3 regions of the Pantoea sp. X-Soil-YNGN-844 genome follow, and region 1 is predicted to be linked to each of the others. Evidence: predicted binding sites of a transcription regulator. Region 1 holds the regulator's gene; each other region holds the start of a gene.
The links. The regulator CRP, encoded in region 1, controls carbon source genes, mostly activating them, when cyclic AMP is high. The targets are predictions, from matches to a motif close to ATGTGANNNNNNTCACAT.
Positions count from the first base shown of each region.

Region 2: AC6I8C_RS09050 (6-phosphofructokinase) is a predicted target of CRP. The motif match lies at 7,490-7,507, and genes of this name have one in related genera.
Region 3: AC6I8C_RS09530 (sugar transporter) is a predicted target of CRP. The motif match lies at 1,358-1,375, and genes of this name have one in related genera.

Region 1 covers NZ_AP036007.1:3,651,102-3,660,773, forward strand. Annotated here, with positions in the region: gene AC6I8C_RS17020 (LysE family translocator) at 1-507, opposite strand, end outside; gene AC6I8C_RS17025 (hydrolase) at 566-1,582, shown strand; gene AC6I8C_RS17030 (YheU family protein) at 1,587-1,805, shown strand; gene AC6I8C_RS17035 (phosphoribulokinase) at 1,867-2,736, shown strand; gene AC6I8C_RS17040 (OsmC family protein) at 2,999-3,403, opposite strand; gene crp (cAMP-activated global transcriptional regulator CRP) at 3,707-4,339, shown strand; gene AC6I8C_RS17050 (YccS/YhfK family putative transporter) at 4,397-6,472, shown strand; gene argD (bifunctional acetylornithine/succinyldiaminopimelate transaminase) at 6,474-7,694, opposite strand; gene AC6I8C_RS17060 (aminodeoxychorismate/anthranilate synthase component II) at 7,776-8,351, opposite strand; gene AC6I8C_RS17065 (putative adenosine monophosphate-protein transferase Fic) at 8,393-8,986, opposite strand; gene AC6I8C_RS17070 (YhfG family protein) at 8,976-9,146, opposite strand; gene ppiA (peptidylprolyl isomerase A) at 9,246-9,672, opposite strand, start outside.
Region 2 covers NZ_AP036007.1:1,940,115-1,949,786, reverse strand. Annotated here, with positions in the region: gene psrA (L-proline-binding transcription factor PsrA) at 1-362, opposite strand, end outside; gene AC6I8C_RS09095 (MarR family winged helix-turn-helix transcriptional regulator) at 377-871, opposite strand; gene AC6I8C_RS09090 (quinone oxidoreductase family protein) at 945-1,886, shown strand; gene AC6I8C_RS09085 (thiol-disulfide oxidoreductase DCC family protein) at 1,870-2,322, opposite strand; gene AC6I8C_RS09080 (P-loop nucleotide/nucleoside kinase family protein) at 2,291-2,914, opposite strand; gene AC6I8C_RS09075 (PTS sugar transporter subunit IIA) at 2,911-3,348, opposite strand; gene AC6I8C_RS09070 (hypothetical protein) at 3,358-3,627, opposite strand; gene AC6I8C_RS09065 (class II fructose-bisphosphate aldolase) at 3,722-4,564, opposite strand; gene AC6I8C_RS09060 (PTS sugar transporter subunit IIC) at 4,551-5,918, opposite strand; gene AC6I8C_RS09055 (PTS sugar transporter subunit IIB) at 5,911-6,225, opposite strand; gene AC6I8C_RS09050 (6-phosphofructokinase) at 6,236-7,216, opposite strand; gene AC6I8C_RS09045 (pyridoxal-phosphate dependent enzyme) at 7,806-8,708, shown strand; gene AC6I8C_RS09040 (YceI family protein) at 8,765-9,349, opposite strand; gene pqqF (pyrroloquinoline quinone biosynthesis protein PqqF) at 9,466-9,672, opposite strand, start outside.
Region 3 covers NZ_AP036007.1:2,040,267-2,049,938, forward strand. Annotated here, with positions in the region: gene ynfM (multidrug efflux MFS transporter YnfM/SxtP(Kp)) at 1-724, shown strand, start outside; gene AC6I8C_RS09525 (hypothetical protein) at 884-1,144, shown strand; gene AC6I8C_RS09530 (sugar transporter) at 1,431-2,615, shown strand; gene bhsA (multiple stress resistance protein BhsA) at 2,694-2,951, opposite strand; gene bhsA (multiple stress resistance protein BhsA) at 2,989-3,246, opposite strand; gene AC6I8C_RS09545 (TetR/AcrR family transcriptional regulator) at 3,555-4,205, shown strand; gene rhaM (L-rhamnose mutarotase) at 4,816-5,130, opposite strand; gene rhaD (rhamnulose-1-phosphate aldolase) at 5,120-5,962, opposite strand; gene AC6I8C_RS09560 (L-rhamnose isomerase) at 5,973-7,229, opposite strand; gene rhaB (rhamnulokinase) at 7,222-8,694, opposite strand; gene rhaS (HTH-type transcriptional activator RhaS) at 8,986-9,672, shown strand, end outside.

The sequences.
Region 1 (9,672 bases):
CATCGCGCCAAATGCCATCCAGATCGCGCCTGACACCAGATTGACCAGAAACATGCCGACGCTTATCGCCATCACTGAATGACGATATGCATCACCCGCCAGACTGAAGCTGGCGACCGCGCCCAGCGCCATCAGCCAGGCCTTAGGATTGATAAGCTGCAGCAACCCACCCTGCCAGAACGGCATCGGCGCATCCGGTGCCTGATCGGTTTCCAGCTTTTCATAGCTGGACGTCGCTATCTTCCACGCCAGCCAGAGCAGATAGAGGCTACCCGCGATCTTCAGCACCAGGTGCAGCGACGGATAGAGCAGGATCAGACCGCCAACGCCAAAGGCCACCATCAGCAGCATCACCTGCATGCCGATCATGATGCCGATCATCAGCGGAATGGTGCGCAGAAAGCCAAAATTAGCGCCTGAGGCGGTGAGTAACATATTATTAGGCCCGGGCGTAATCGCCGCGACCCAAAGAAAGCCCAACATTGATAAGAAAAGACTCAGTTCCATGGCAATCGGGTACTCCTTACCCTTGCAAGAAAAAACTTATCGAAGCTAACAGTGTGATATGGAACAGACAAGCTTTTACCACATGAAATTTACCGGACCGGAAAACGAGCAATTCACGCCGCCTGACAGCCTGCGTAACGCGCACCTGCAGACGATGCTGCCGCGCCTGTTACGTCGCCGTGTCACGTTCGTTCCTCACTGGCAGCGACTCGATCTGCCGGATGGCGACTTCGTTGATCTCGCCTGGAGCGAAGATCCACAACTGGCGCAGCATAAACCGCGCGTCGTGCTGTTTCATGGGCTGGAGGGCAGCTTTCACAGCCCCTACATTCATGGCCTGATGAACATCTGCCGTGCGCGCGGCTGGCTGGCAGTGGTGATGCATTTTCGCGGCTGCAGCGGCGAACCTAACCGGCTCAATCGCATCTATCACTCCGGCGAAACGGAAGATGCCCGCTTTTTCCTGCACTGGCTGCGTACCCGCTGGGGCCAGGTGCCGACCGTCGCCATCGGTTTTTCGCTGGGCGGCAATATGCTGGGCTGCCTGCTGGGCCAGCAGGGCGCAGCTGCCGAAGTGGATGCAGGCGTCATTGTCTCCGCCCCGCTGCTGCTTGAGCCGTGTAGCGTAAAACTGGAACGCGGCTTCTCACGCTTCTATCAATACTATTTGCTGGCGCAACTGAAGAAAAATGCCCGCCGTAAACTGCACGCCTGGCCGGACACGCTGCCGGTCAATCTGGCGCAGCTAAAAGCACTGCGGCGACTGCGCGATTTTGATGATGCGATTACCGCCCGTGCCCACGGTTTTGTCGATGCAGCCGATTACTATCATCGTGCCAGCGCCATGCCCTGGCTGAAGCACGCAGAGAAACCGCTGCTGATCATCCACGCCAAAGACGATCCCTTTATGAGTGATGAGGTGATCCCGCACAGCAGCCAATTATCTGCCACTATTACTTATCAACTGACACCACACGGCGGCCACGTCGGTTTTGTCGGCGGGACATTACGCCAGCCCGAAATGTGGCTGGAACAGCGCATCCCGCAGTGGATCGCCCCTTTTCTGGATAACTGATCTCGTGATTATTCCCTGGCAACAAGTCTCTCCTGAGACCCTTGAAAATCTGATTGAAACCTTTGTGCTGCGTGAAGGCACTGACTATGGCGAGCATGAACGCAGCCTGCTGGACAAGGTGGCTGATGTGCGACGCCAGTTGGAAACCGGTGAAGTAGTGCTGGTGTGGTCGGAACTGCATGAATCGGTCAATATCATGCCGCGCAAAGAATTTCGTGGCTGATGCACCCGGCACCCTTTCATGATAACAATGCTCATCGTCCGACCTCACAGGGAGCTTTTCTATGTCTGCACGTCATCCCATTATCGCGGTGACCGGTTCCAGCGGCGCAGGAACCACTACCACCAGCCTGGCATTCCGCAAAATCTTTCAGCAGCTTGACCTGCATGCGGCGGAGCTTGAAGGTGACAGCTTTCACCGCTTTACCCGCCCGGAAATGGATATGGCGATTCGTAAGGCGCGCGACCTGGGACGTCATGTCAGCTACTTCGGCCCGGAAGCCAATGACTTTGGTCTGCTGGAGCAGAGCTTTAAAGAGTACGGTCACAGCGGGCAGGGGCAGTCGCGTAAATATCTGCACACTTACGATGAGGCGGTGCCGTGGAACCAGGTGCCCGGCACCTTTACGCCCTGGCAGCCGCTACCGCAGAACACCGATATTCTTTTTTATGAAGGATTGCATGGCGGTGTGGTGACGGCGCAGCACAACGTGGCGGAACAGGTCGATCTGCTGGTGGGCGTGGTACCGATTGTTAACCTGGAGTGGATTCAGAAGCTGGTACGCGACACCGGCGAGCGCGGTCATTCACGTGAAGCAGTGATGGATTCCGTGGTGCGCTCAATGGAAGATTACATCAACTTCATCACGCCCCAGTTTTCACGCACCCATATCAACTTTCAACGCGTTCCAACCATCGATACTTCCAACCCGTTCGCAGCCCGCGCCATTCCGTCACTGGATGAGAGCTTTGTGGTGATCCACTTCCAGGCACTGGAAGATATCGACCTCCCCTACCTGCTGGCGATGCTGCAGGGCTCGTTTATCTCGCACATCAATACGCTGGTGGTGCCTGGCGGCAAAATGGGTCTGGCCATGGAGCTGATCATGGGGCCGCTGGTGAAACGGCTGATGGAAGGTAAACGGATAGAGTAAGAGTTCAGAAATGGTTTCTTCAAACCTATAACAAAGCCAAAGCACGGTAAATCTGACAGCAACACGAAAGCTCAACACGCAGGGAACCGGGTCAGAAGAGGAAAGCGTCCCGCGCCAGGACGGCGCGGGAAGAGCATGCCATGGATGGCGGATTTTGCGTCTTTCCGATCTGACCCGGTTCTCTGCGCCGGCACAGTCTTAAAGCAACCTGCATCAGACACTGGCAGTGAAGTTAGCAGGTCTGGGATAACCCTTGCGACTGTTACAGCTCAACCACTTCATAGCTATGCGTCATCGTCACACCTTTACCCAGCATGATGGCCACCGAGCAATATTTTTCAGCCGAAAGATCCACCGCGCGTGAGACCGCTTTATCCTGGAGCGCTTTGCCACTCACGATAAAATGCAGGTTGATGTGCGTAAAGATTCGCGGCGCCTCTTCACGACGTTCTGAGGTCAGTTTTACTTCACAATCAGCCACATCGTTGCGGCCTTTTTGCAGAATTGAAACCACATCAATCGCGCTGCATCCACCCGCCGCCATCAGCACCATCTCCATTGGGCTGGGCGCTTTATCACCCGAATTGCCATCCATCAGTATCTGATGGCCGGATGAGGATTCTCCGAGGAATGTCAGCCCTTCTACCCATTTCACTCTTGCCTGCATGATTTTTGCTCCGGAATACGCTGTTTTGTCGCCAGAGTACGCTTTCACCTGGTAAACAGCAATCCAGAGAAATCCGCCCGTAGCTGAAGCGAGACAACAGAAGACAGTCGGCAAAAGCTGTGCTACAAACAGTGCTGAAAATATTTTTCGTCACCCGATGGCGAAGCCGGGAAGAATGATGCGCACTGCGCCTGATGCGGCCCGAATAATTTCCTGAAAAGGAAACGCTTGAAGCTTTCACCGCCTGACAGGGAAAACTGCCCCCTGTATTTTGGGCACGATTACAACAGAGGATAATAGCGAATGGTTCTCGGCAAACCGCAAACAGACCCTACACTCGAATGGTTCCTGTCCCATTGCCATATTCACAAGTATCCATCCAAAAGTACGCTGATTCACCAAGGTGAAAAAGCAGAAACGCTTTACTACATCGTGAAAGGTTCCGTCGCGGTTCTGATTAAAGATGAAGAAGGCAAAGAGATGATTCTTTCCTACCTGAATCAGGGCGATTTTATTGGTGAGCTTGGCCTGTTCGAAGAAGGTCAGGAGCGCAGCGCCTGGGTACGTGCGAAAAGCGCGTGCGAAGTGGCGGAGATTTCTTACAAGAAATTCCGTCAGCTGATCCAGGTTAACCCCGACATCCTGATGCGACTCTCCTCGCAGATGGCGCGTCGCCTGCAGGTCACGTCTGAAAAAGTGGGTAACCTCGCTTTCCTCGACGTCACCGGACGCATTGCACAGACTCTGCTTAACCTGGCGAAGCAGCCAGATGCCATGACGCATCCCGACGGCATGCAAATTAAAATCACTCGTCAGGAAATTGGCCAGATTGTGGGTTGTTCACGTGAAACCGTGGGCCGTATTCTGAAGATGCTGGAAGATCAGAACCTGATCTCCGCACACGGCAAAACCATCGTCGTTTACGGCACCCGCTAATTCCTGTCATCCACGGCGTGATGGCAACATCACGCCGTTATTGTTTGTGTTGGGCCGATGTGGCGTCGAATCATTTACCATCCTGAAGTTAACTACGCCTTGCGGCAAACGCTGGTGCTCTGTCTGCCGGTGGCACTGGGCTGGCTGGCTGGCGACCTGCAAAAAGGTCTGCTGTTCTCGTTAGTGCCCGCCTGCTGCAATATCGCCGGTCTGGATACCCCGCATAAACGCTTCTTCAAACGTCTGATTGTGGGCGGCAGCCTGTTTGCCCTCGGCAGCTTTCTGATTCAGTGGCTCACTCTGCATGCGATTCCACTGCCGCTGATCCTCTTCGCTATGCCTTTGCTGCTTGGCGTCACCGGTGAGATTAGCCCGCTGCATGGCCGTCTGCTGCCCGGCACCCTTATTGCCGCGATCTTTACACTCAGCCTGATTGGCCGCATGCCCATCTATGTCACTCCGCTGCTCTATATCGGCGGCACGCTCTGGTATGGGGTATTTAACTGGTTCTGGTTCTGGCTGTGGAAAGAGCAGCCGATGCGTGAGAGCCTGAGCCTGATCTACCGCGAGCTGGCCAACTACTGCGACGCCAAATATACCCTGCTGACGCAGCTGACCGATCCCGAAAAAGCGCTGCCGCCGCTGCTGGCTCACCAGCAGAAAGTGGTCGATCTGATCAACACCTGTTATCAGCAGATGCACATGCTGTCGGCCAGCCGCGATCACAGCCATAAGCGGCTGACGCGCGCTTTCCAGGTGGCACTCGATCTGCAGGAGCATATCTCGGTCAGCCTGCACCGCCCGGAAGAGGTGCAAAAGCTGGTGGAGCAGAGCCATGCTGAAGCGGTGATCCGTTGGAATGCCAAAACCATCTCGGCCCGGCTGCGGGTACTGGCGGATAACATCCTTTATCACCAGTTACCCGACCGCTTTGCGATGGATAAACAGCTCGGCGCGCTGGAGAAAATTGCTCATCAGCATCCCGATAATCCGGTGGGTAACTTCTGCCTTTATCACTTCAACCGCATTGCGCGCGTGCTGCGCACCCAGAAGCCGCTTTACCAGCGCGATCTGATGGCAGACCGCCAGCGCCGCCTGCCGCTGTTACCGGCGCTGCGCAGCTATCTCTCGTTTCGCTCGTCGGCGCTGCGCACGGCAGGTCGCTTTGCGGTGATGCTGATGCTGGGCAGCGCGCTGGCGCTGTTCTTCAACATCCCTAAACCCTACTGGATCCTGATGACCATTATGTTCGTCAGCCAGAACGGCTACAGCGCCACCCGCGTCCGTATCCAGCACCGGGCGCTGGGCACCTTTGCAGGACTGGTGATTGCGGCTGCCACGCTGCGGCTGGCGGTGCCGGAGTCACTGGTACTGATGATCATGCTGGCGATCACCTTTATCAGCTATCGCTTTACCCGCCAGTTCTATGGCTGGTCGATGATTGGCTTTACGGTTACGGCGGTTTACTCACTGCAACTGCTGTCACTGAATGGCGCGCAGTTTCTGCTGCCGCGACTGATGGATACGCTGATGGGTTGTCTGATCGCCTTTGGTGGGATGCTGTGGCTGTGGCCGCAGTGGCAGAGCGGCTTATTGCGGCAGAACGCCCACGACGCGCTGGAAACCTATCAGGATGCGCTGCGGCTCTTGCTGGGCGATGAACAGTCGTCAGAGAAACTGGCTTATCAGCGCGTGAAAGTGAATCAGGCACACAATGCGCTGTTTAACTCACTGAATCAGGCGATGCAGGAACCGGCATTCAACGCCCGCTATCTGAGTGATATGCGGCTCTGGGTCACCCACAGTCAGTTTATCGTCGAGCATATCAATGCGATAACGATTCTGGCGCGCGAGCACACGATGCTGACCGCCTCGCTGGCTCAACGCTATCTGCAATCCTGCGAAATTGCGCTGCAGCGGTGTCAGCAGCGGCTGGAATATGATGGTGAAAGCTCACAGGTGAATCTGCTGGATGACCTGGAGAACATCAGTGAGGGACCGATCACGGTGGTGGAACAGCATGTGCGGCGCATTCTCGATCACCTGAGCGTGATGTACACCATTTCATCGCTGGCGTGGAACCAGCGACCGCAACATGGCCGCTGGCTAATCAGACGCTTACGCAAAAACTAAGCTAGCCGTTGAGCACTTTGCCGACGGCGGTGGCGAAGCGGCTCATGCCCTCTTCAATGTCAGCAGGCTCGATGATCAGCGACGGGGCAAAGCGCATCACGTCGGTGCCGGCCACCAGCACCATCACCCCTTCAGCGGCAGCTGCATTCAGGATGTCGCGCGACCTGCCGGCATGCTGAGGTTTCAGCGCCGCGCCAATCAGCAGACCTTTGCCGCGAATGTCACTGAACAGGTCATACTTCGCGTCGATGGCCTGCAGCGCCGTGACAAAGTGCTGACGACGCATCTCCACGCCCGCCAGCACCTCCGGCGTATTAATAATATCCAGCGCGGTTTCAGCAATGGCACAGGCCAGCGGGTTGCCGCCATAGGTGGTGCCATGCACGCCCGGTGCCATGGTTGAGGCGATCTCGTTAGTGGTCAGCATGGCGCTCACCGGGAAACCGCCGCCCAGCGCTTTGGCTGAGGTCAGAATATCGGGCTGGACGCCATAATGCTCATAGGCGAACAGTTTGCCGCTACGTCCCATACCGCTCTGCACTTCGTCCAGTACCAGCAGCGCCTGATGCTGATCGCAAAGTGCACGCAGTCCCTGCATAAATTCCTGCGTCGCGGGCATGACGCCGCCCTCACCCTGAATCGGTTCAACCACAATGGCACAGGTGTGATCGTCGATTACCGCTTTCACGGCGTCCAGGTCATTGAACGGCACGTGGACAATATCCGCCGGTTTCGGGCCGAATCCATCAGAATATTTTGGCTGGCCGCCGACCGTAACGGTAAACAGCGTCCGGCCATGAAAAGCGTTATGAAACGCGATGATCTTACTTTTGAACGGGCTATGACGTTTGCAGGCGTAGTAACGCGCCAGCTTAAACGCAGCTTCATTCGCTTCGGCACCGGAGTTGGCGAAGAAGACGCGATCGGCAAAGGTCGCCTGAATGAGCTTACTGGCGAGACGCAGTGCCGGTTCGTTGGTAAAGACATTGCTGGTGTGCCACAGCGTTTCGCCCTGGCTTTTCAGTGTTTCCACCAGCGCAGGATGGCAGTGTCCAAGTGCGGTAACGGCAATACCACCCGAGAAGTCGATATACTCTTTGCCCTGTTGATCCCATACGCGACTGCCCTTGCCTTTTACCGGCACAAACTGCGCAGGTGCATAAACAGGCAAAATAACGTTATCGAACGTCTCCCGCGTGACCGCAATTTTTTCCGCTGCCATTAGTGACCCCATTTGAATGATTATTGTGCAACATTGAAATAATAATCACAAAATATGCATAAAAAATCACTCAAAGGCAACTTATTGCGCAAGGAAATTGCGCAGCAGCTGATGTCCCTGCTCGCTGAGAATGCTCTCGGGATGGAACTGCACGCCTTCCAGCGCCAGGGTTTTATGGCGGAATCCCATAATTTCGTCAGGCTCGCCGTCACGCACCGTCCAGGCCGTCACCTCGAACGCATCGGGCAGGGAATCGCGCTGCACAATCAGCGAGTGGTAGCGGGTAACGGTAAGGGGATTATTGAGATTTCGGAACACACCCTGGCCGGTGTGCTGAATCGCGGAGGTTTTGCCGTGCATCACCTGACGCGCCCGCACCACCTTCGCGCCATAGGCCTGCGCAATCGCCTGATGGCCCAGGCAGACACCCAGCACCGGCACGTTACCGGCGAAATGCCGAATCGCCGCCAGCGAGATGCCCGACTCTGACGGCGTGCAGGGGCCAGGGGAGATGACCAGATGGGTCAGCGGTAACGCTGCCATCTGCTCCAGGGTGATGGCATCATTGCGCACCACCTGAACCTGCGCGCCCAGCTCGCAGAAGTATTGATAAAGATTCCAGGTAAAGGAGTCGTAATTGTCGATAAGCAGCAGCATGACGCGTCCAGAATGATAAACCGCGCCGCTATTCTACGCGGTTAAGCCGCCTCACTCACCACTTTCGCAAACACCTGCTCCAGCGGAGTCAGGTCTCCGGCTACACCCGCCTGATTAGCGGTTTTCCAGCTCTCCGCGTCCGTCTCTTCCCACGACAGCAGATAACCGGCATGCAGCGCCAGCTGTTCAAAGAAAATCCGCTGCGCGCGGCCATTTCCATGACGGAAAGGATGCAGCATATTAATTTCGCAGTAGTAATGGGCGATGCGCTGGATAAACGCGTCACGCGGCAGCTCAGCGAGTCCTTTTTCCTCTTCCAGCGCAGCCATCAGCGCGTTACCTTCCTTTTCGATATATTCAAAATGGCAGAACGGCGTCTCATCACGCCAGATATCGATGGTGCGCAGTTCGCCGGCCCAGCTGTAAATGTCCTGGAACAGCGTGCGGTGGATCTGGCGCAGGTAAGGCAATCCGGGATTACGCGGCCCCAGTTCCAGCGTGGCGGCACGCGCTGCACTGAAGCTCAGCTCCGCCTTGCGCAGTTGCGCGGCGTCATGAATGTCGGCCAGATTTTTCAGCACCGTGTCATGCTGCCACAGGTAAGGATCCTGGGTCACAGCGGTATTAGAGTCCATATTGCCTCCTCAGTGACGCCAGGCGTGCAGCCGCATCTTCACTGTTCAGGCTGGTTTCATTCGGCGCAAAGCCTTCCAGCTTACAGCTGGCCTGATAGCTGGCGCTACGCCGCTGTTGCCACAGAGTGACCTTCTGTTTTTCGGTGAGTTTGTTCGCCATACCGCCTCCTGCTCAGGTTTTTGCCCTAAGTATAAGAGCAAATTCTGGCTTTGCCGGAAGCGGCAGGCGGTCGCCATCCGCAGATGGCGACAAAAAGCGTTAAGGCAGGACTTTAGCGGAGAGGATAACTACCGGTTTGGATGGCACATTCTGGTATGGACCCACATCTTTGGTCGGAACCTGAGAAATTTTTTCAACCACATCCTGACCTTTCACAATCTTACCAAATACGGCATAGCCGAAATCGCGCTGGCCGTGGTCGAGGAAGGCATTATCCGCAACGTTGAGGAAGAACTGGCTGGTGGCACTGTCTTTATCGGCAGTACGCGCCATAGAGATGGTACCGCGCAGGTTACGCAGTCCATTGTCCGCTTCGTTTTTAATTGGCGCGTTGGTCTGCTTCTGCTGCATATCCGTGGTGAAGCCACCACCCTGCACCATGAAGCCCGGGATCACGCGATGAAAAATGGTGTTGTTGTAAAAACCGTTGTTGACGTAATCAACAAAGTTTTTCACAGAAACCGGC
Region 2 (9,672 bases), 1.7 Mb from region 1:
TAGCGCGCCTGAAACAGCCGGATGATGTTGGGCATAAAGTAGTAAGCGGCTGACGGCACGCAGGCGACGGTGATCAGGCCGGTGCGGGCTAAGCTCACTTCACTCAGATCGGCCATCACCTCTTCAAAATCCGCCAGCAGCTTTTCCGAGCGCTGCGCAAACGCATGCCCTTTCAGCGTCAGCGTAACGCGGCGCGTGGTCCGCTCAAAGAGTTTGATCCCCAGCGTGGTTTCCAGCTTATCGATGCGGCGGCTCAGTGCCGACTGTGAAAGGCAGATCGATTCCGCCGCCAGGCGAAAATTGCCAAACTCCACCAGCGCGCGAAACGCGTAGAGATCGTTGAGATCGAAATTAACCGGCATACATTCCTCTTCCCCTAAACCGCATCAGGCTTGTCATCATCATTTTCATCGCCTTCCGTCTGGCTGAAATCGCTAACGAATTTGCTGAGCAGCTGTTCCAGCATCTCGCGGTCGCTCTCTGGCCAGTGGAGGAAAATGCGCTGATAAACCTGCACCCGTTGCGCATCGATTTTATCGGTCATCGCCCTGCCAGCCGCGGTAATTGCGGCTTCGTTGATCCTTTTGTCCTGACGGTTTTTCTGCCGAACGACCAGCCCGGTCTCCTCTAATTTCGCTACCTGACGGCTGACCGTGGTGTAATCACGACCCACCCGATCGGCGAGCTCGCCCACGCCGATCGGCCCGAACCGGCTGACCTGAACCAGCAGTGGAAACAGTGCCCGATCCAGCTCAATACCCGCCGCTTTAATCATCGCCATATCGCGCTGAGGCCGGTTAAGCGCGCCCGCAATTGTCAGCAGACAATCATGCAGCGCATCGTATTTATGTGTATTTTGCACGCTTTTCATTGACGCCATCCAGAGGCAGGAATAATGTGTGTACTTTACACCCATCAACTCCTGAACAGAAGGATGATAAACAATGAAAGCAGCAATAATCGGGCAGGCAGGCGCACAACCCCACTACGGCGACATGCCGGAGCCCCAGCCCGGTGAGCATCAGCAGCGGGTGACGGTCAACGCTGCGGCACTCAGCCAGCTGGCAAAGGCCCGCGCGGCAGGCACCCACTACAGCTCTGTAGCGCACTATCCGTTTATTCCCGGCATTGACGGTACCGGATATCTCGACACTGGCGAGCCGGTCTATTTTCTGACGTTTAACGCCGCGGCGGGCAGCATGGCCGAGCGAACTGTGGTCAACAGTGAACATATTATTCCACTGCCTGCCGGTCTGGATCTGGTACTGGCTGCCGCTCTCGCGAATCCGGGCATGTCCTCCTGGGCGGCGCTGACCCGTCGGGCGGCACTACGTCCTGGCGAGACCGTGCTGATCAATGGAGCCACCGGCACCTCAGGACGTCTGGCGATCCGCATTGCCCGTGCGCTGGGCGCAGGCAGAATCATTGCCACAGGCCGTAACCGGGAGACTCTGGAACAGCTACAGAGTGAGGGTGCTGATATCACCCTGACGCTGGATGCATTATCGGCAGAGCTTCCTTCTCTGATGGCAGAAGGCGTTGATGTGGTGCTGGATTATCTGTGGGGTGAAAGTGCACTGGCGATCATGACGGCGGCGGTACGCGGTGGTGACAAGGTGGTTCGCTTTGTCCAGATTGGTTCGCTGAGCGGACAGGAGATTTCACTGCACAGTAAACTGCTGCGTTCATCCGGCTTAACGCTGATGGGAAGCGGGCTGGGCAGCGTGCCAGACCGTGAGCTGATCGCCTCAATAGGGGAAATGCTGCAGGCCGCCGCGTCACATGGATTTTCCATCCCCTTCCAGTCGCGGCCACTCAGTGAGGTCGCTGAGGCCTGGCAGAGCGACGACAGCCGCTACCGCACGGTCTTTACCCTTCCGGCGTAACGGACGGCTCCACCTTATGCAGAAATCGACCAGGATAATCGGGTTGGATGGCGTGCTGACTGCTGTAGCGGCCAAACAGTTTGTAGCGGTTTAACGCGATGCGGTCATAGGCAAAATTACCGATCGCATCGGGAAAGTGGCGCAGCACCGCCAGCCCGCGCCACGGGGCAGGCAGATGCTGCATCACGCGGAACACCGCCTGCGCCCGCAGCCAGTGCTGATTGTCAGCGATATAGACAATGGTGCTGACGTTTTCTTCCGGCAGTCCGGCCCAGCGCAGCAACGCTTTGCCCTGCTCGCTCTGCACCGAGGCAAAACGAACCTGCCGCGCCAGATGGTGACGCAGCAGAAACTGAACCCAGCCGTTACACAGTTTACAGACGCCGTCATAGAGCACGGCGCTTTCACCGGTTTGCAGATACGGGGGTGATGACATCCTGCAACTCCTCACTCATCTGATGATGAGCTGAAGTGTAGCGGGTTCTGGTCAGTTGCTGGTGCAGCCAGTGGATAACGGCCGCATGATCCTGGTTGCAGGCATCCACTTCGCACACCGGCCCCAGCGCCATCGGCCGGGCCTGTTGCGCCAGCTGGCGCAACTCCGGCAGATACTCAGCGCCCGGATGGCCAGGCAGCCGCTGCGACAGCCGCGCCTGATAGCGCGCCACCGCCACCTCCGGCGCGATCCTCAGCCACAGCTCCAGCGCCTCTTCGACGCCCGCCTGTTTCAGTCCCTGCTCAAGCAGCGTGCGCGGCTGAAAGCCAAACCAGGCGTCGATCAGCAAGATCTGACTGGCGGGTGCCTGGCCGACAATGTTCCAGATCGCCTGATAAGCCGCGCAGCCCAGTTGCCGGTTACGCTGGCGATCGACCGGCGCAAAAGCGTGCATAAACGGCTCTTTCAGGCTGTCGAGGGTCAGCACCGGCCAGCTAAAGTGCTGCGACAGCGCGTGCGTCAGGGTGCTCTTTCCCGACGCCGGAATGCCATTAACCAGCACCACACGTTTGGGGGGGATGTTTTGCGTCATAGAATGTCGATAACCTCCGCCACGCTGCTGGCCTGACGTAACCGGACCAGCGTCTCCTCATCCTCCAGCAGCGACACAATCGCGCGGATCCCCTCTTCGATATGCGCGTTGCTGTCGCGTGCGCCAAACATAATCACAATGTCCGCCTTATCACTGCCCTCAAATGAGATCGGCTCATTCAGCAGGATCAGACTAAAACAGTCACGGAGCACCCCCGCTTCCGGTCGCGCATGAGGAATGGCGATCCCCTCCTCAAACACATAATAAGCGCCGTGAGCCAGTGTATTGGCGATCACGGCATCAGGATAGGTGGCATCAAGATAACCGCCGCTGACCAGCGGTTCGGCGGCCAGCGCGATAACCTGACGCCAGTCCGTGGCGTCGATGCCAATCTGAATGGCATTGGCCTCCTGCAATAACTGCTTAATCGTCATCAGCTCTCCTTAAATCGACTGGCGAACCACATTGCGTAATTCATCGATTTTGACAAACAGCGCATCAATTTCATTGCGGTAGCGACGGCTTTTCGCAAATAAGCTTAATGCCCGGTTATATTCCAGCATTAATTGTTTTTGCGTTTCGCCATCACACGGATTAATCGCCAGCTGCTGCTCCAGCTGCGTTATTTTCTCGCGACTTAATTCCGCCAGATGATCCTGCTGCTGCTCGCTGGGTGGTTCCACAGCCGGAGACTTTTTGAGGAATCCAAACATAGGCTCTCCTGCCCCGCATAATATTGGGGTGGCTAATATAAACAGTGAATAAAAGATCGTTAACGCATTAACCCGGTGATGGCGGCGCGGGTAATTATCGGAATAACTGCATCTTCTCTACCAGCACATTCGTGACCGCATCATTGGCTGGCACCAGGAAATTACGTACGCTGTCATTAACCTTGCCTTTTTCAAAGGTTGATTTGCACTGCGTTACCCACTGCACATTCATTTCGGTGCCGACATTCACTTTCTCAATCCCGCTGCTGACCGCCAGCCGCATATCCTCATCGCTGACGCCGGTACCGCCGTGCAGGACCAGTGGCGTGTGGGTTGCCGCCGTAATATCTGCCAGCCGCTGATGCTGAATATGGGCTTTACCGGTATAAAGCCCGTGCACGGTGCCGATGGAGATCGCCAGCATATCGACGCCGGTCTCTGCGACGAAGCGGCGTGCATCTTCCACGGGCGTGAACGCTATCGCCTCCATCTCTACGCATTTACCATCTTCCGACCCGCCGATGGCACCCAGCTCCGCCTCTACTGAAACATGATGTGGTCGCGCCATATCAATCACCCGACGGGTATTCGCAATATTCTCATCAATGGGCAGATGTGAGCCGTCGTACATAACAGAACTGAATCCGGCATCAATCGCCGTCTGTATCGCCGCTAAATCGGAACAGTGATCGAGATGCAGGCAGGTCGGCACGTTCGTACTCTCTGACAGCGATTTAATCGCATCGACCAGCAGTTTATGGCCAAGATATTTCGCCGTGCCGGTGGAGATCTGAATCATTAACGGGCTGTTGGTTTTCTCTGCCGCTTTAAAATAGGCGGGCAGCATCTCCAGACAGTGAAGATTAAACGAACCGACCGCTTTGAAGTCACGCTGTTTAGCCAGCTGTAACAGATCGGCGAAGTTATAAAGTTTCATGGATTTTTTCCTCCTGAGGTTTGGTCGATTTGCCATTAACAAACCAGGCAAGCGCGGTAATAAAGGCGATAAACAGGGCGACAAACAGCCAGTTATTCTGGAAGGCGTGGCCGAGCACCAGGCCGGTACTGATCACGTCGGAATCGCTGAAGGTGACGCCGGTGAAGCCGTAGCTCTCCAGCATCGGCACCAGGATGGCGGGCAGAATGGTAATAAAGAGTCCGTGGACGAAGCCGCCGATCATCGCGCCGCGCCGTCCGCCCATGGCATTACCAAATACTCCGGCGGTGCCACCGGCAAAGAAGTTGGTCAGCAGGCCAGGCAGGATCATCGCCAGACCAAACATCGGGAAGACCAGCATGCCGACGATGGAACCTAGCGTGGTGGCGAGGAAGCCGACAATCACCGCGTTCGGGGCGTACGGAAACATCACCGGGCAATCCAGCGCCGGTTTCGCATCCGGTACCACACGCATCGCGATACCCCGGAAGGCTGGCACCAGTTCGTTCAGCAGCAGGCGGACGCCGCTGTAAAGCACGAAGACCCCTGCCACGAACTGAATCGACTGCATAAAGGCGTACATCAGGTAGTTCATGCCGTTGCTGTACTGCGCGATAAACGCCGGGCCGGCTGCCACAGCGGGGATCAGGTACATCGGGACCATCACCAGCGCCATCGACAGATAGGTATCCTGCAGAAACTTGAAGTTATCGGGCAGCTTCAGGTCTTCGGTGGAGCGCGATCCTTTGCCGACGACTTTGGCGACTGCCGCCGTGACCAGATAACCGATGGTGCAGAAGTGACCCAGCGCGACATCGTCCGAGTCGGTAATCCGCCGCACCACCGGCTGCGCCAGCGCAGGCATGACCACCGCCATAATTCCGCCAAAGATGCCGCCGGTCAGAATCAGCGGCAGGCCGGTCAGCCCTGCTTTGTAGCCGATCACCGCGCCAATGGTCGCCATCCACAGCAACGCCTGGCCGGTCAGGAAGATGTACTTAAATGGCGTCAGTCGCGCGATGATGATGTTGACGATAAAAATCACCAACAGGGTCAGCGCCACTTCAGACCCCAGCTCACGGTTAGCCAGCCCGGCAATAGCGGCCACATCGGTGATATAGCCGCGCATGCCAAAGCCATGGGTAAAAATGGTATTGAGGAACGTCAGGGTGCCCACAATAATATTGATACCCGCCATCATAATTAAAAAGCCGAGCAGCGTTTTAAAGGTGCCTTCCACCACCTTGCCTGCCGATTTTTTTTGCAGCAGCAGACCAATCAGGGCAATAAAGGCGATCAGAATCGATGCCTGCCCCAGCAGATCTTTTACCAGGAAGTCGATCACACTATTCATGGGCGGCGACCTTCTGGTTGCGTTCTTTTAAAAAGGCCAGGATCTTCTGCTCTATTTCCGCTTTATCGGTGAGCCGGTTAAGGATAATGACCCGTTTAATCTGTTCCGGACTGGCGTCGGCGTTTAAAACATCGGCAAACGCTTTTTGCGTCAGGATCATATCTGACTTAAAGGCATTCGCTTCTGAAATGGTGGTGTGATCGATGTCGGCCTCAATCTCCAGTTTTTTTAATACCGCTTTTGCGCTCATCTCAATCGCAAAACTGGAACCTAATCCACAACCACAGACACATAATATTTTCAGCATGGTTTTTTCCTCACACTATATTGAGTTGTTTAGCGAGTTTGTAATGGTGCCCGTCAATATCGACCAGGCGTTTTTGCATGCTTATTAAATCAATCGGGATCGGTTTATTGCTGCCATTAATAATGACCGCTTTATTCCGCATGCCTGACTGAATACAACGCACCACTTCACTGGCCATAATGGTGCCCTGAAAGATCTCTTCGCAGGTGGGATCACCATTGCGCAGCCCGTAACCCAGGATGGTTTTACGGATGCGCACGCCAATAAGGGGTTCAAGCTGTTTGATTAAGGTGTCGATCGCCCCCTGAAAACCGGGCGAATATTCACGGGTGTAGCCTTCCGAACAGAGGATGACCACGCTGTTCTGCTCTGCCAGTCGCCCGGTGATGCGCTGCGCCAGTTGTGGCAGCGGGATCTGGCACTCCGGAATTAACGCAATATCTGCGTTAGATTTAATCGCGGACTGCAGCGTTAATTCGCCGCAATAGCCGCCGAGTAATTCCAGCATAAAAACCCGGCCCGGTAAGGCGCGGCCGGTATTACGCAGTTTGGCCACCTCTTTTAATACCTGCTCGCAGGCGGTGGAAAATCCCAGCGTGTAGTCGCTGCCGAAAACATCATTATCGATGGTCATGCCGACGCCGAAACAATTTACGCCATACGCCGACAGGGTATGGAGAAATTGCAGCGACCCGTCTCCGCCCGCCATAATTAATATGTCAATCCGGGCGCTTTTCAGCTGGCGGGCAATTAACTCATATTCGCTGCGCACCAGTTTCTTTTCAGTGCGTCCCGATTGCATAACCGGAATAGAGGCGATGGAAAAGTCGAGCAGATCGCGCTGACTGATCTCACGATGATTATTTTCCAACAGGCCGGGAATACCGCCGTCAAATATCACCATCGTCGCCTGTGCCATGCGCCCAATCTGGAAGACAAAATTATTAATGCCGGTCACGTCACCGCCACTGATCACCATTCCAATTCGCATCACCCTCACCTCGCTGGCTTATTCTGCTGAAGAGTATTCTTCCGGTTAGCGGGGTTGCTATTTGCAGAGGAGATCACAGTTACGCGCGGTTTTTCTCAGGCGGGGATATTGACAGTGCTATTAACATCGCTTTATTTGTGATTTGTCTCACACTATTCCAACTTATTGCGCTTAAAGCGAATCGATATAAATCATTGGGTTAGCAGATGGCGCGGGTGAACTGGCCAGAAAGCGGGAGGAGGTAAAATCGGCCATTAGAGCGGCGTTGCAGATTTGTGACTTTCACCTCATTTTTCCCGGTTTCGCAGAGCAAAAACCGCAATTAAGGTGCAAAAAAGTAAATGCGCAGGCAGATGTTAATCAGATTCAGCATCTCTGTTGCGAACGAGTAGCATTCTTCGGTATAACCTTTCAATGCCCACAGAGAACACAGCCTGACGATAATGATTTCTAAGGAAAAACCTCCACGCTCTTTGTGAGGGGTGACTTTCTCTTCTGCACCCGACGCCGTTATTTCGCACGGCAAAACCAATGTTCTCCGTGATGACAAACCGGTTCCCTGTGACCACATTTGACCAGGATCATACGCATGGAAATAGCTATCCGTACCCCTCTCGTTCACTCCCTGCCACTGAGTCAGCTCAGCGGCAGCAATGTCTGGCTGAAAATGGAATCAGCGCAGCCAACCGGATCGTTTAAGCTCAGAAGCGCAGGCCATATCTGTCAATACTACGCTGCACAGGGCGCTAAGGCGTTTGTCAGCTCCTCCGGCGGCAATGCGGGTATTGCCGTGGCGCACAGCGGCCGCAGACTGGGGCTACCGGTCACGGTGGTGGTGCCTGAAACCACCTCGTCGCGCGCCAGACAGCTTATCGAACAGGAAGGTGCGAGGCTGATCGTACACGGCAACGTCTGGAGTGAGGCCAATGCGTACGCGTTATCGCTGGCGTCGCACGAACATATCTACATCCATCCCTTTGACAATCCGCTGCTGTGGGACGGCATCAGCACGCTGGTTGATGAAGTGATCAGTGAGGGGTTGCGGCCGGATGCGGTAATCCTCTCCGTGGGCGGCGGCAGTCTGCTCTCCGGCATTGTCCAGGGTCTGGAAAGGCATCAGCTGAGCCATATACCGATTTATGCGGTTGAAACTGAGGGAACCGCGTCGCTTAACGCCGCACTGGAAGCCGGTGAGCGGGTCACGCTGGACCGGGTCAGCGGTATCGCCACTACGCTGGCAGCCAGTCAGGTGTGTGAAAATGCATTTAACGTGGCACGCCGGGCAGATGTCCGGGGAAAGGTTGTGAGCGATGATGAAGCTGTGAATGCCTGCCGCCGCTTCCTGGACGATCATCGTGTTCTGACAGAGCCAGCCTGTGGCGTCTCATTATCGATGCTGTATGACGGGAAAATTGGCTTTAAACCGGATGATAACGTGCTGGTTATCGTCTGTGGCGGGGCGTCTGTTACCCTGGCGAGTCTGCAGGGCTGACGAGAGCAAAGTCAGGGAAAAAGTGGCGCAGCTAGAGGAGCTGCGCCTGTCGCCGGTTACTTCGCGTAAGCTTCAGTAGACAGCGTCAGCGTAACGTCATCGCTGACTGCCGGGACATATTTGTCCAGCTTAAAGTCAGAACGCTTGATGGTGCCGGTGGCGTCAAAACCAATCGCCTGCTTCTTCACCATCGGATGCTCGCCCTGCTTGTTCAGCGTCGCGTGCAGCGTCACTGGCTTAGTGATGCCTTTCAGGGTCAGGTTGCCTTCAACGTCAAATTTGTTATCGCCCTTCGCAACGACTTTGGTGCTGTGGAAGGTCGCAGTCGGGTATTTGGCGGTATCGAAGTATTCAGCACCTTTGAACTCTTTGGTCAGCGCGGCAACGTGGCTGTCGATTTTGCTGACTGGCAGGGTCACGTCAACGCGTGAGGCCTCCGGATGATCTTTATCAAACACCAGCGTACCGGTTGCATCCGGGATATCCGCGGTAGGATTTGAGAAGCCAAAGTGGTTCCAGGCAACAATTACCGACGTATGCTCAGGGTTCAGCTGGTAGTGCATCGCCTCGGCCTGAGATAACGGAGCGTAGAGGGTAGCAGCGGCTAACAGGGGCAGTGCAATACGTTTGAAGTTCTTCACGGTCAATTCCTTATGCGGACAAAAGTGAATTGAGTGTGGTCCAGTTTTCCCGGAATAGACAGTGAAGAGATTTGTCGGTAATTTTCAAATAAATTCAGCAACCTTAAAACCGGTCACTACGCATTCGCGCCGGTGAACAGCACCCGCCAGCGGCGGCGATCCTGAATCAGCGTGCGGTGCAATTGCTGTAAATCTGCAAGGGTCAGCGCCGCAATCTGCGCCGCGTCCGGTTCTGCCAGGCTATTTTCACGGCGCAACAGGGCCAGTGGCTGCTCAGCCTGCTGGCTCAGCAGTCGCGCTTTCAGGGCCACCAGATCACATCC
Region 3 (9,672 bases), 1.6 Mb from region 1:
GCGTCTGTTAAGCGGTGTCCTGACCGACCTCTTCTCCTGGCGCATCGCCGTGGCGGTGATTGGCTGTTTTTCGCTGGCTTCAGCACTGATGTTCTGGAAAATCCTGCCTGCATCGCGTCATTTCCGCCCTATTACGCTGCGCCCGCGCAATCTGCTGATTAACTTCCGGCTGCACTGGCGCGATCCGGGCCTGCCCTGGCTGTTTGCCGAGGGCTTTCTGCTGATGGGTGCCTTTGTCACCCTGTTTAACTATATTGGCTACCGTTTACTGGATGCGCCCCGGCATCTCAGTCAGGCCGTGGTGGGTTTGTTGTCGGTGGTCTATCTCACCGGCTCGTGGAGTTCACCTAAAGCCGGTGCGCTGACCAGTCGCCTGGGACGTGGGCCGGTGATGCTGGGCGCGACAGCCATCATGCTGCTGGGTTTGCTGGTCACTGCCTTCGACTCGCTCTGGCTGATTCTGCCCGGAATGATGCTGTTCACCGCCGGCTTTTTTGCCGCCCATGCGGTCGCCAGCGGCTGGATTGGTCCCCGTGCACGCCGGGCGCGTGGGCAGGCTTCGTCACTCTATCTGTTCAGCTACTATGTGGGTTCCAGCGTGGCGGGCACGCTGGGCGGTCTGTTCTGGCATAATTTTGGCTGGAGCGGAATCACGCTGTTTATCAGCGTCCTGTTAATCCTGGCGCTGCTGGTTGCCTGGCGTCTGCATAGTAAAAGACTCTGACTGATTTCTCTCATGCCAGGCCCAGGCAGGCCTGGCAGCTTGTCACGCTGAACAACCCCTTCAGATCCATAACAAACAAATCGTGCTTTTCCCGCTATAATCCTTTTTATTGTAATAAATCATCTGCTTTGCCTTTTAACACGGCAACAAGGAACGCCTGTGGCTATCTACTACTACGTTAATAAACAATCGGGATATAACGATAATCATGTTGTTCATTCTGCGGGCTGCCCCCATCTTCCCGACATGGATAACCGACTGTTTCTGGGCAGTTTTTATCATGTGAATGCCGCTATTCTGCAGGCCAAAAAATATTATGCGGGTGCCATCGGCTGCGAAAACTGCTGTCCGCTTAATCACAGCGACCCGCAGGCCAGTCAGCTCAGCGTGGCCCTGAAACATACTCCGCCATCGCGTTAATCGGCAGGACAGCCCGGAGGTAAAACGCTTCCCGCTGTGCTGTTCAATTACATTCTGCCTGAAGGAAACCCCCTGCTCTGAATGATGTCTGCACCGCATCGAACTTGATAACCTCAGGCTATCGCCCTGTCACAGGGCGATAATAAAAAATCAGCAATAAAAGGCGTTTATAAGGTTTCGCTTCCCGCTTTATTCACTACAATGGTCAGTAATTTGTGACGCAGGTCACTTTCGCTGGATGTTTCTGCCACATCCGATTTCGCTGTACTGACTGACTTGACTCCTCATGCAACCAACAACTGTTTCACGTAAAACTGCCTGGCTACGCGTGGTATTGCTGGCCATCGCCGCATTTGTTTTCAATACCACCGAGTTCGTGCCGGTTGGCCTGTTATCTGATATCGCTGCTGACTTTTCAATGCAGACGGCTGATGTCGGGATCATGCTGACCATCTACGCCTGGGTCGTCGCGCTGCTTTCACTGCCGCTGATGCTGCTGACCCGCAATATTGAGCGACGGCTGCTGCTGGGCGTGCTGTTCCTGATATTTATCGTCAGCCACGTGCTTTCAACCGTCGCCTGGGATTTCCGGTCGCTGATGGTGTCGCGCGTCGGCATCGCCCTGTCTCATGCGGTGTTCTGGTCGATCACCGCCTCGCTGGCGATTCGTGTTGCCCCGGCGGGTAAGAAAACCCAGGCGCTGAGTATGCTGGCGACGGGTACCGCGCTGGCGATGGTGCTGGGCGTGCCGATAGGCCGCGTGGTGGGTCAGTATCTTGGCTGGCGCACCACTTTCGGCGCGATTGGTCTGTCGGCACTGGTGCTGATGATCATGCTGGTGCGTATTCTGCCGCGCCTGCCAAGTGAGCATACCGGCTCGCTGAGCAGTGTGCCGATGCTGTTTCGCCGTCCGGCGCTGGTCAGCATGTACCTACTGGTGACGCTGGTGGTGACCGCACATTACACCGCCTACAGCTATATCGAGCCATTCATGCAGACCGTTGCCCACTCCAGCGGCAATTTCACAACCCTGCTGCTGCTGCTGTTTGGTTCAGCGGGCATTGTCGGCAGCCTGCTCTTCAGTACGCTGGGTAACAAATTTCCTTCCGCCCTGCTGATTGCCGCCATTGCGCTGATCACCCTTTGCATGGGCCTGCTGATCTTTGCCGCCGTTCGCCCTGCCGCTATCTCCACGCTGTGCGTTGTCTGGGGAGTGGCGATGATGATGATCGGGCTGGGTATGCAGGTGCGGGTGCTCTCGCTGGCACCGGATGCCACGGATGTCGCGATGTCCCTGATGTCCGGCATCTACAATATTGGTATTGGCGCGGGCGCGCTGCTGGGCAATCAGGTCAGTATCCATCTGAGCATGGCGGAAGTGGGGAATGTCGGTGGGATGATTGGTCTGGTGGCGTTGCTGTGGTGTGTTTATATTTTCCGGCGCTATCCGCAGTTACGCAGCAACGGATAATCAGCGCCAAACCAAATAAAAAAGGCTTCAGATAAGTGGGTTTATCTGAAGCCTGTTTAAGGTTATTTATAGCGCCTGTTACTTATAAAGAATGGCTGTGCCATGCAGGTTGTTGCTGCCAGAGGTCGAAGTGATGCGGAAAGACTTTGCGCCGACATCGCTGGCCTTCTCTGACAATTGCTGCTCCAGCGAGGTCAGATTCGTACTGCCCGTTGCGCTGATGACACCGATTTTTTGCTGATCCAACGGGGTGCTGCTCACCTGTTGGGCCGCCACGCTGGCAAAGGAGAGGCCACTTAGCACCGCCGCCGCCACCATCATATTGATACGTTTCATAACGAACCCCTTCTCACATTATCTGATGAACTGCCTGTTACTGATAGATCACAGCCGTGCCGTGCAGTTTGTTCTGACCGCTGGTTGAAGTGATGCGGAATGATTTCGCACCGGCTTCATCCGCTTTGGCACTCAGCTGTGCTTCAACAGAACTCAGGTTGGTGCCACCCAGTACTGAGATGGTGCCAACGGGCTGCTGATTAGCCGGTTCGCTGGTGACGAGATCAGCGGCAGATGCGCCAAAAGCCAGGGTAGTGAGTGCCAGTGCTGCCAGGGTGGTTTTGATGGTTTTCATAATATTCTCTCTGTTCGGTATTTGAATTCGGTGTGTCTGAATTGGGTTGTCGCTATTTAGTTAACGACCGTTAAATAAATGATAGACCTCGATCTGGTTCGTCGTCAATATTTATTTAATGAGCGTTATTTTATTCGCGAAGTGGCGTGATTATGGGCTTCAGCCCCTTTTATGACTTAACCATAGGGGCGGTAAAAATGCGCTGGCGCACAAAATGACAACGCTTGCGGCTGACATTTCCAGTGGGCCTTGCACATTTTTATAATGATCGGTAATTTAATAGGGTGTTTGACTGTCTGTGAGGGTGTATGAGTCAGGTTCAGGATTGCGATATAAAGAAATGCCGCGGCCGTCCCAAAGTGTTCGATCGCGAAGCTGCGCTCGATAAAGCTCTGACCCTGTTCTGGACACACGGTTACGAGGGAACTTCTCTCGCCGATCTGGTCGCTGCCACTGGCGCAAAAGCGCCAACCCTCTACGCAGAGTTTGTGAATAAAGAGGGATTGTTTCGCGCAGCGATGGAGCGTTATGTAGAGAAGTTCAGCGCATGGCGTGAAGCAGCATTAGGCGATGATCAGTTACCGGTGGATCGGGCCATTGAGGCCTATTTCCGCTCTACTGCGGCCTGTTTTACCGAGCGCGACTCTCCCGGCGGATGCTTCTTTATCTGTACCTCAACGGCCCTGTCGGCGGCTTCGGCAGAGATTGCCGCCATGCTGCAACAGCAGCATCAGTCGCAGGAGCATGTGCTGAGTGATTTTCTGCTGGCGCGCCAGCAGCGTGGAGAACTGAGTGTAGCAGTGAATATTCCGGCGCTGTCACGTTATCTGGGTTGTATGTTGCAGGGCATGTCGGTGCGGGCCCGTGAAGGCGCAGAGCGTGACGATCTTGAGGGTATTATTGATACGCTGATGGCCATGTGGCCAACGCTGACCGGCTTGTGTCAGGCCAGGGGCTAGAAAAACAGGGCGGCATTGCCGTAATGCTGGTCTGTTAAGATTAGATTTGTAAAGGCTGCCACGGTCAGACGTGGCAGCTTTTTTTATGGGCGAGGGAGCCGCAGTGCTGGCCTGAGCACCTCTGCTGCTGCCGGGCCGTCCTCGCGCCGCTCACGCGGTACCTTCGGCTTTGACGTCGTGCCGACGAACCGTTCGGGGATCGGCCTTCCCTGGCCGGCCCCGAACTGTCCACGCTTCCCGGCGTGGACTTCTGGCCCGCCGTCACGCCTCAGCGCTGCGGATAGCCCTTTCAGCAGCAGAGGCGCTCAGGCCTTCACTCTCGTGCCCTTTTTAACAATACGCACCAGAAGCTTCAGAGCAGGCAGGGGCCGGGCAGGGGCAGGCAATCCGCAGCGCTGAACAGAATGAGTCTGCCAGGAGAGCCCGCAGGACGCGGGCGAAAGGCGGGGCGGCACAGGATGTGCCATCCCCGGCGGTCCGTCAGGCAGGCGAATGAAGTGAAGGAACCGCGCAGCGGCGCGAGGACCGCCAGCCCCTGCCCGGCCCCAGTCTGCGTTATCACCTGTCGCTTAACTGACCAGCATTACGGCATTGCCGCCCTTTTCGTCATCTAGTTCAGGAAAAACACTGGTTTTAACGGCTGACTGACAGGACTGTTATCTGCATTAGTCGGCATGAGATCTTTCATTGACGCCCACCAGCGCTGACACACCTCCGTTTCTGCCACCGCTTCCCAGCGTGCTTCAGATTCAATCTCAACGCTGGCGAACAGCAGATTCCGCTCTACGTCCAGCCAGATGGCATAGTTATGCGCGCCGTGTGCCTTCAGTGTCTCAGCCAGTTCAGGCCAGATTGGGGAATGACGACGCTCATACTCTGCATGGCAGTCGGCATTCACCTGCATCACAAAGGCTTTACGCAGCATTGGCTGGGCCCACATCCAGCGCCGGTTGCCACGGCTTCACGCCAAAGCGCTCACCCAGTGCGATCAGCTGTTCGGTGGTGATGCTCTGACGAATTCCGCCCATCGACAGCACTTTGACGATCACTTCTGACGATTTTTCCGCCGTATCAATCAGACCAAAGGTTTCATCGAGTGTCGGGCCTGTGCCAAAGACGCCGTGGAATGGCCACATCACCAGGGTGTGAGACTGCATCTGTCCGGCAGTCGCTGTGCCGATTTCATCGGTGCCAGGAACCATCCATGGCAACACACCCACGCCATCCGGGAAGACCACCAGACATTCGGTACTGCCTTCCCACAGCAAACGGGTAAAGCGGGCAGAGTCCATCTCAACCACGTAGCTCAGAGCCATAAAGTTGGTCGCATGGCAGTGCATAATCACCCGATCTGCGCCTTTACTGACGGCTTTACGTACTGCGTGAGACTGAAAGTGTGATGCCAGTTCAGAGGTCGGCAAACCACCATTCGACAGGCCCCAGTGAATTTTATAGGAAAGTCCCTTGTCATCGACCTGCAGCAGCGCCAGACAATCCGCCGGATCGAGCTGGACGTTACGCATGAATTTTCCTGACCCGGTCACCAGAAACCAGTCGTTTGCCAGCGCTGGCGCAGGCTGGGTCAGCTCAATACAGCGCGGCTCTTTATAGAAATCGGCGGCAAAGGGTTTCACCTCCTCCTCCAGCAGACGGAGGCTGACGTTACCGCCGTTACGCTCGTCCCAGCCCTTCAGCCACATGTCGCTGGTCGCTTTGACCATTCCCTTAACAAACCCGGAAGAAAGAATGCTTTGCATAGTGAAATCCTTAACGTTGGCTCAAGATCTGTTGTTCATAATGACGGACATCGCCTAACCAGCTGGCATCAGCCGGGACGTCATGGCGCAGGCACCACGCTTCCCAGACCGCCTGCCATGGCAGTGATTTTTGCTCTTCCAGCAGGGTAAGCCGTGCGGTGTAATCGCCACTGTTCTCGGCCTGGCGTAAACGGTCGGTTGGCTCCAGCAAGGCACGCAGCAGCGCTTTTTTGGTGTTACGGGTGCCGATAACCCAAGCGGCAATCCGGTTAATTGAGGCGTCGAAGAAGTCGAGGCCAATGTGCACTTTGTCGAACAGCTGATGACGGACGATCTCACTGGCGATAGCCTGGGTTTCATCATCCAGCAGCACAACATGGTCGCTGTCCCAGCGCACCGGACGACTGACGTGCAGCAGCAGGCGCGGCACATAGAGCATGGCGGCGGAAATTTTGTCGGAGATCACTTCGGTTGGATGGAAATGCCCTGCATCCAGGCAAAGCGCCGTCTGGCGACTGGCGGCATAGCCGAGATAAAACTCGTTAGAGCCTACGGTGTAGCTCTCAGCGCCTATGCCAAAAAGCTTGCTCTCAACCGCATCGATATGATGCTGCGGATTGAGTTTTTCTGAGATGACTTCATCCAGCGCACTCATCAGGCGCTCACGCGGGGCCAGTCGATCCACGGTGATATCTTTCATGCCGTCCGGCACCCAGATATTCATCACTGACGGCGTGCCCAGCTGCTCACCAAATGAGGCAGAGATGCGGCGACTCGCTTTGCAGTGGTCGATCCAGAACTGACGGACGGTTTTATCACTGTGCGACAGCGTAAAGCCGTCCGCGCTTTTTGGATGCGAGAAGCAGCTTGGGTTAAAATCGAGGCCCAGCTTATTCTCTTTGGCCCAGGCGACCCAGTTGGCGAAATGGGCAGGTTCAATGGCATCCCGGTCTACCGGCTTGTCGCTTTCAAGGTAGATAGCGTGCAGGTTCAGACGTTTCGCGCCAGGAATCAGCGACATAGCCTTGTCGATATCACTGCGTAGTTCACTGGCATTCCGTGCCCGTCCCGGGTAGTTGCCGGTCGCCTGAATGCCGCCGGTCAGTGCGCCCTGTGGGTTCTCGAATCCCCGGACATCATCACCCTGCCAGCAGTGCATGGAGACCGGAATGCGGTCCAGCTGGCGCATGGCCTGTTCAACATCAACCCCATTATCAGCGTAGCGTTGTTTAGCCAGTTCAAAAGCCTGTTCAATCTGCTTAGTCATAAGCGGGTTCCTTAGCGGGTTGACTCAGCGTCGCGAAGCGTGCCTGACTGGCACTGAAGACGCTGTGTGTTTGCGGTTCGAATTTTTCGAGTGGGAAGTTGTTAATGACGCTGCAGCGGAAATCAGCCACATCGGTCAGTTCGCCCAGGGCAATCAGCTGGCAACCCACGTTACCCAGCGTGGAGGCTTCAATCGGGCCTGCCAGTACCGGGATCTGGCAGGCATCGGCGCAGAGCTGATTAAGAAAGCGGTTCTGGCTGCCGCCTCCTACCACGTGCAACTGGCTGAAAGGCTTGCCGCGCAACTGAGCCAGTTCGTGAATGACTTCACGGTAGAGCAGCGCGAGGCTGTCAAATATGCAGCGAGCCAGCGCAGCGGCAGATTGGGGCACCTGCATGCCCTGCTCTGCGCAGGCGTTCTGAATCTCATTAACCATGCTGTCCGGATTGATGAAGCGCGCATCATTGGGACTGATGAGTGATAAACAGGCGGGCTGACGGGCTGTCTCTTCAATCAGCATGCGGAGATCGTCAATCTGCAGTTCGCTGCAGATACGCTGCAACAGCCACAGCCCCATAATGTTTTTCAGTACGCGATACCCCTCAGCGCCACCTTCGTTGGTGATGTTGGCGCGCAGTGCCGTATCGCAGGCATAGGGCTGCAGACTTTCGAAGCCCATCAGCGACCAGGTTCCTGAACTGAGATAAGCGGCGTCGTCCTGCATCAGCGGCGTTGCAAGAACTGCGCTGGCAGTGTCGTGAGTGGCGACGGCGATCACCGGAACCGCCGTGCCCGCGCGATTGATCCAGTGACCGACGGTATTGCCGGGTGCCTGCGGCTGACCGAACCACCGCGTGTCAACGCCCGCCCAGGCGAGCAAATCGCGATCCCACTCACCGCTGTGAATATTGAGCATTTGCGTGGTGGTCGCGTTGGTATATTCCCAGTTGAGATTACCGGTCAGGCGATAATGCAGGTAGTCAGGTATCATCAGCGCATGCGCCACGCGGGCCTGCCAGTCTGGCTGCTGCTGATGCAGAGCGCGCATCTGATAGAGTGTATTGAACGGCAGAAACTGAATGCCGGTTCGGGCATAAATGGCGCTGAGGCTCAGCTCATGCTGTGCCTGCTCCATCAGGCCGTGCGTGCGCGCATCACGATAGCTGACCGCTTCACCCACCTGCTCACCCTCTGCATTCAGCAGCACCATATCAACACCCCAGGTGTCGATGCCGATACTGTCAGGGACGACGCCCTCATCATCTAACTGAGCCAGCCCGGCGCGTATCTCCTGCTCCAGCATAGCCAGATCCCAGCAGTCATAACCGGCACGACGCTGGCGCTTGTTTTTAAAGCGCCGGACCTCACGCAGTGCCAGCTGGCGCTGCGCGGCATCCCAGCTGGCGAGCATGACCCGTCCGCTGGATGCGCCGAGATCGATAGCAACAATGTTTCTCCTGGTCATGGCGACTTTTCCCTGTGATTAAGTGGTCACAGAGTAAAAATCTTGCCTGGACGTCACCTTCCCGAGAATGCCAGCAGGCGTAAGTGGCTGGCAGATGAGCAAAGAACTTCGTGAGGGAGATCACAGAGATGGCAGCAGAGGCGATGTGACCCCTGCCGCAAATCTGTTAACTGCCGGGGATTTCTTGAAAAATCAGCATGATTCCTGCTGAGTCCAGCTGAAAATTCAAGGTAAGGTAACGGCGTCCTGATTAGACTGCGTTACGGTTTTGTTAAGCAGCGAGAGACGACGATGACCATATTGCACAGTGCAGATTTTTTTCCCGAAGGCGATTACGCGATAGCGATTGAACCCCGCATACCGCAGGCAGCTTTTCCGGAACATCATCATGATTTTCATGAAATTGTACTGGTGGAGCAAGGCTCCGGCATTCATGTGTTTAATGGTCAGCCGCAGACGCTGTGTGCGGGCTGTGTCTGCTTTGTGCGCGATCACGATCGTCATCTTTATGAGCAGACCGAAAATCTTTGCCTGACCAATGTGCTTTATCGCAGTCCCGTCGCGTTTCGCTTTCTCTCCGGGCTGCAGGCTTTGTTGCCTTGCGATCAGGACGGGCAATACACCTCTCACTGGCGTATCAATCATAAAGTGATGGCGCAGGCGCTGAGTGTGACAGCGAAGATGCAGCAGGATGATACCTGGTCGCTGGAGAAACAGGCGCACCAGGAACAGCTCTTTTTGCAGTTGCTGGTGTTGCTGCGGGAAGCCTGTATTGACGGGCAGAGTCAGGATCAGGAAGCACGATTGCATCGCCTGCTCGACTGGCTTGGCGACCATTACAGTGACGAGATTGTCTGGGAGGAACTGGCTGATCGTTTCTCCCTGTCGCTGCGAACCCTGCATCGGCAGATGAAGCAGCAAACCGGCAGTACGCCGCAGCGCTATCTGAACCGTTTGCGGCTGTTACAGGCTCGTCAT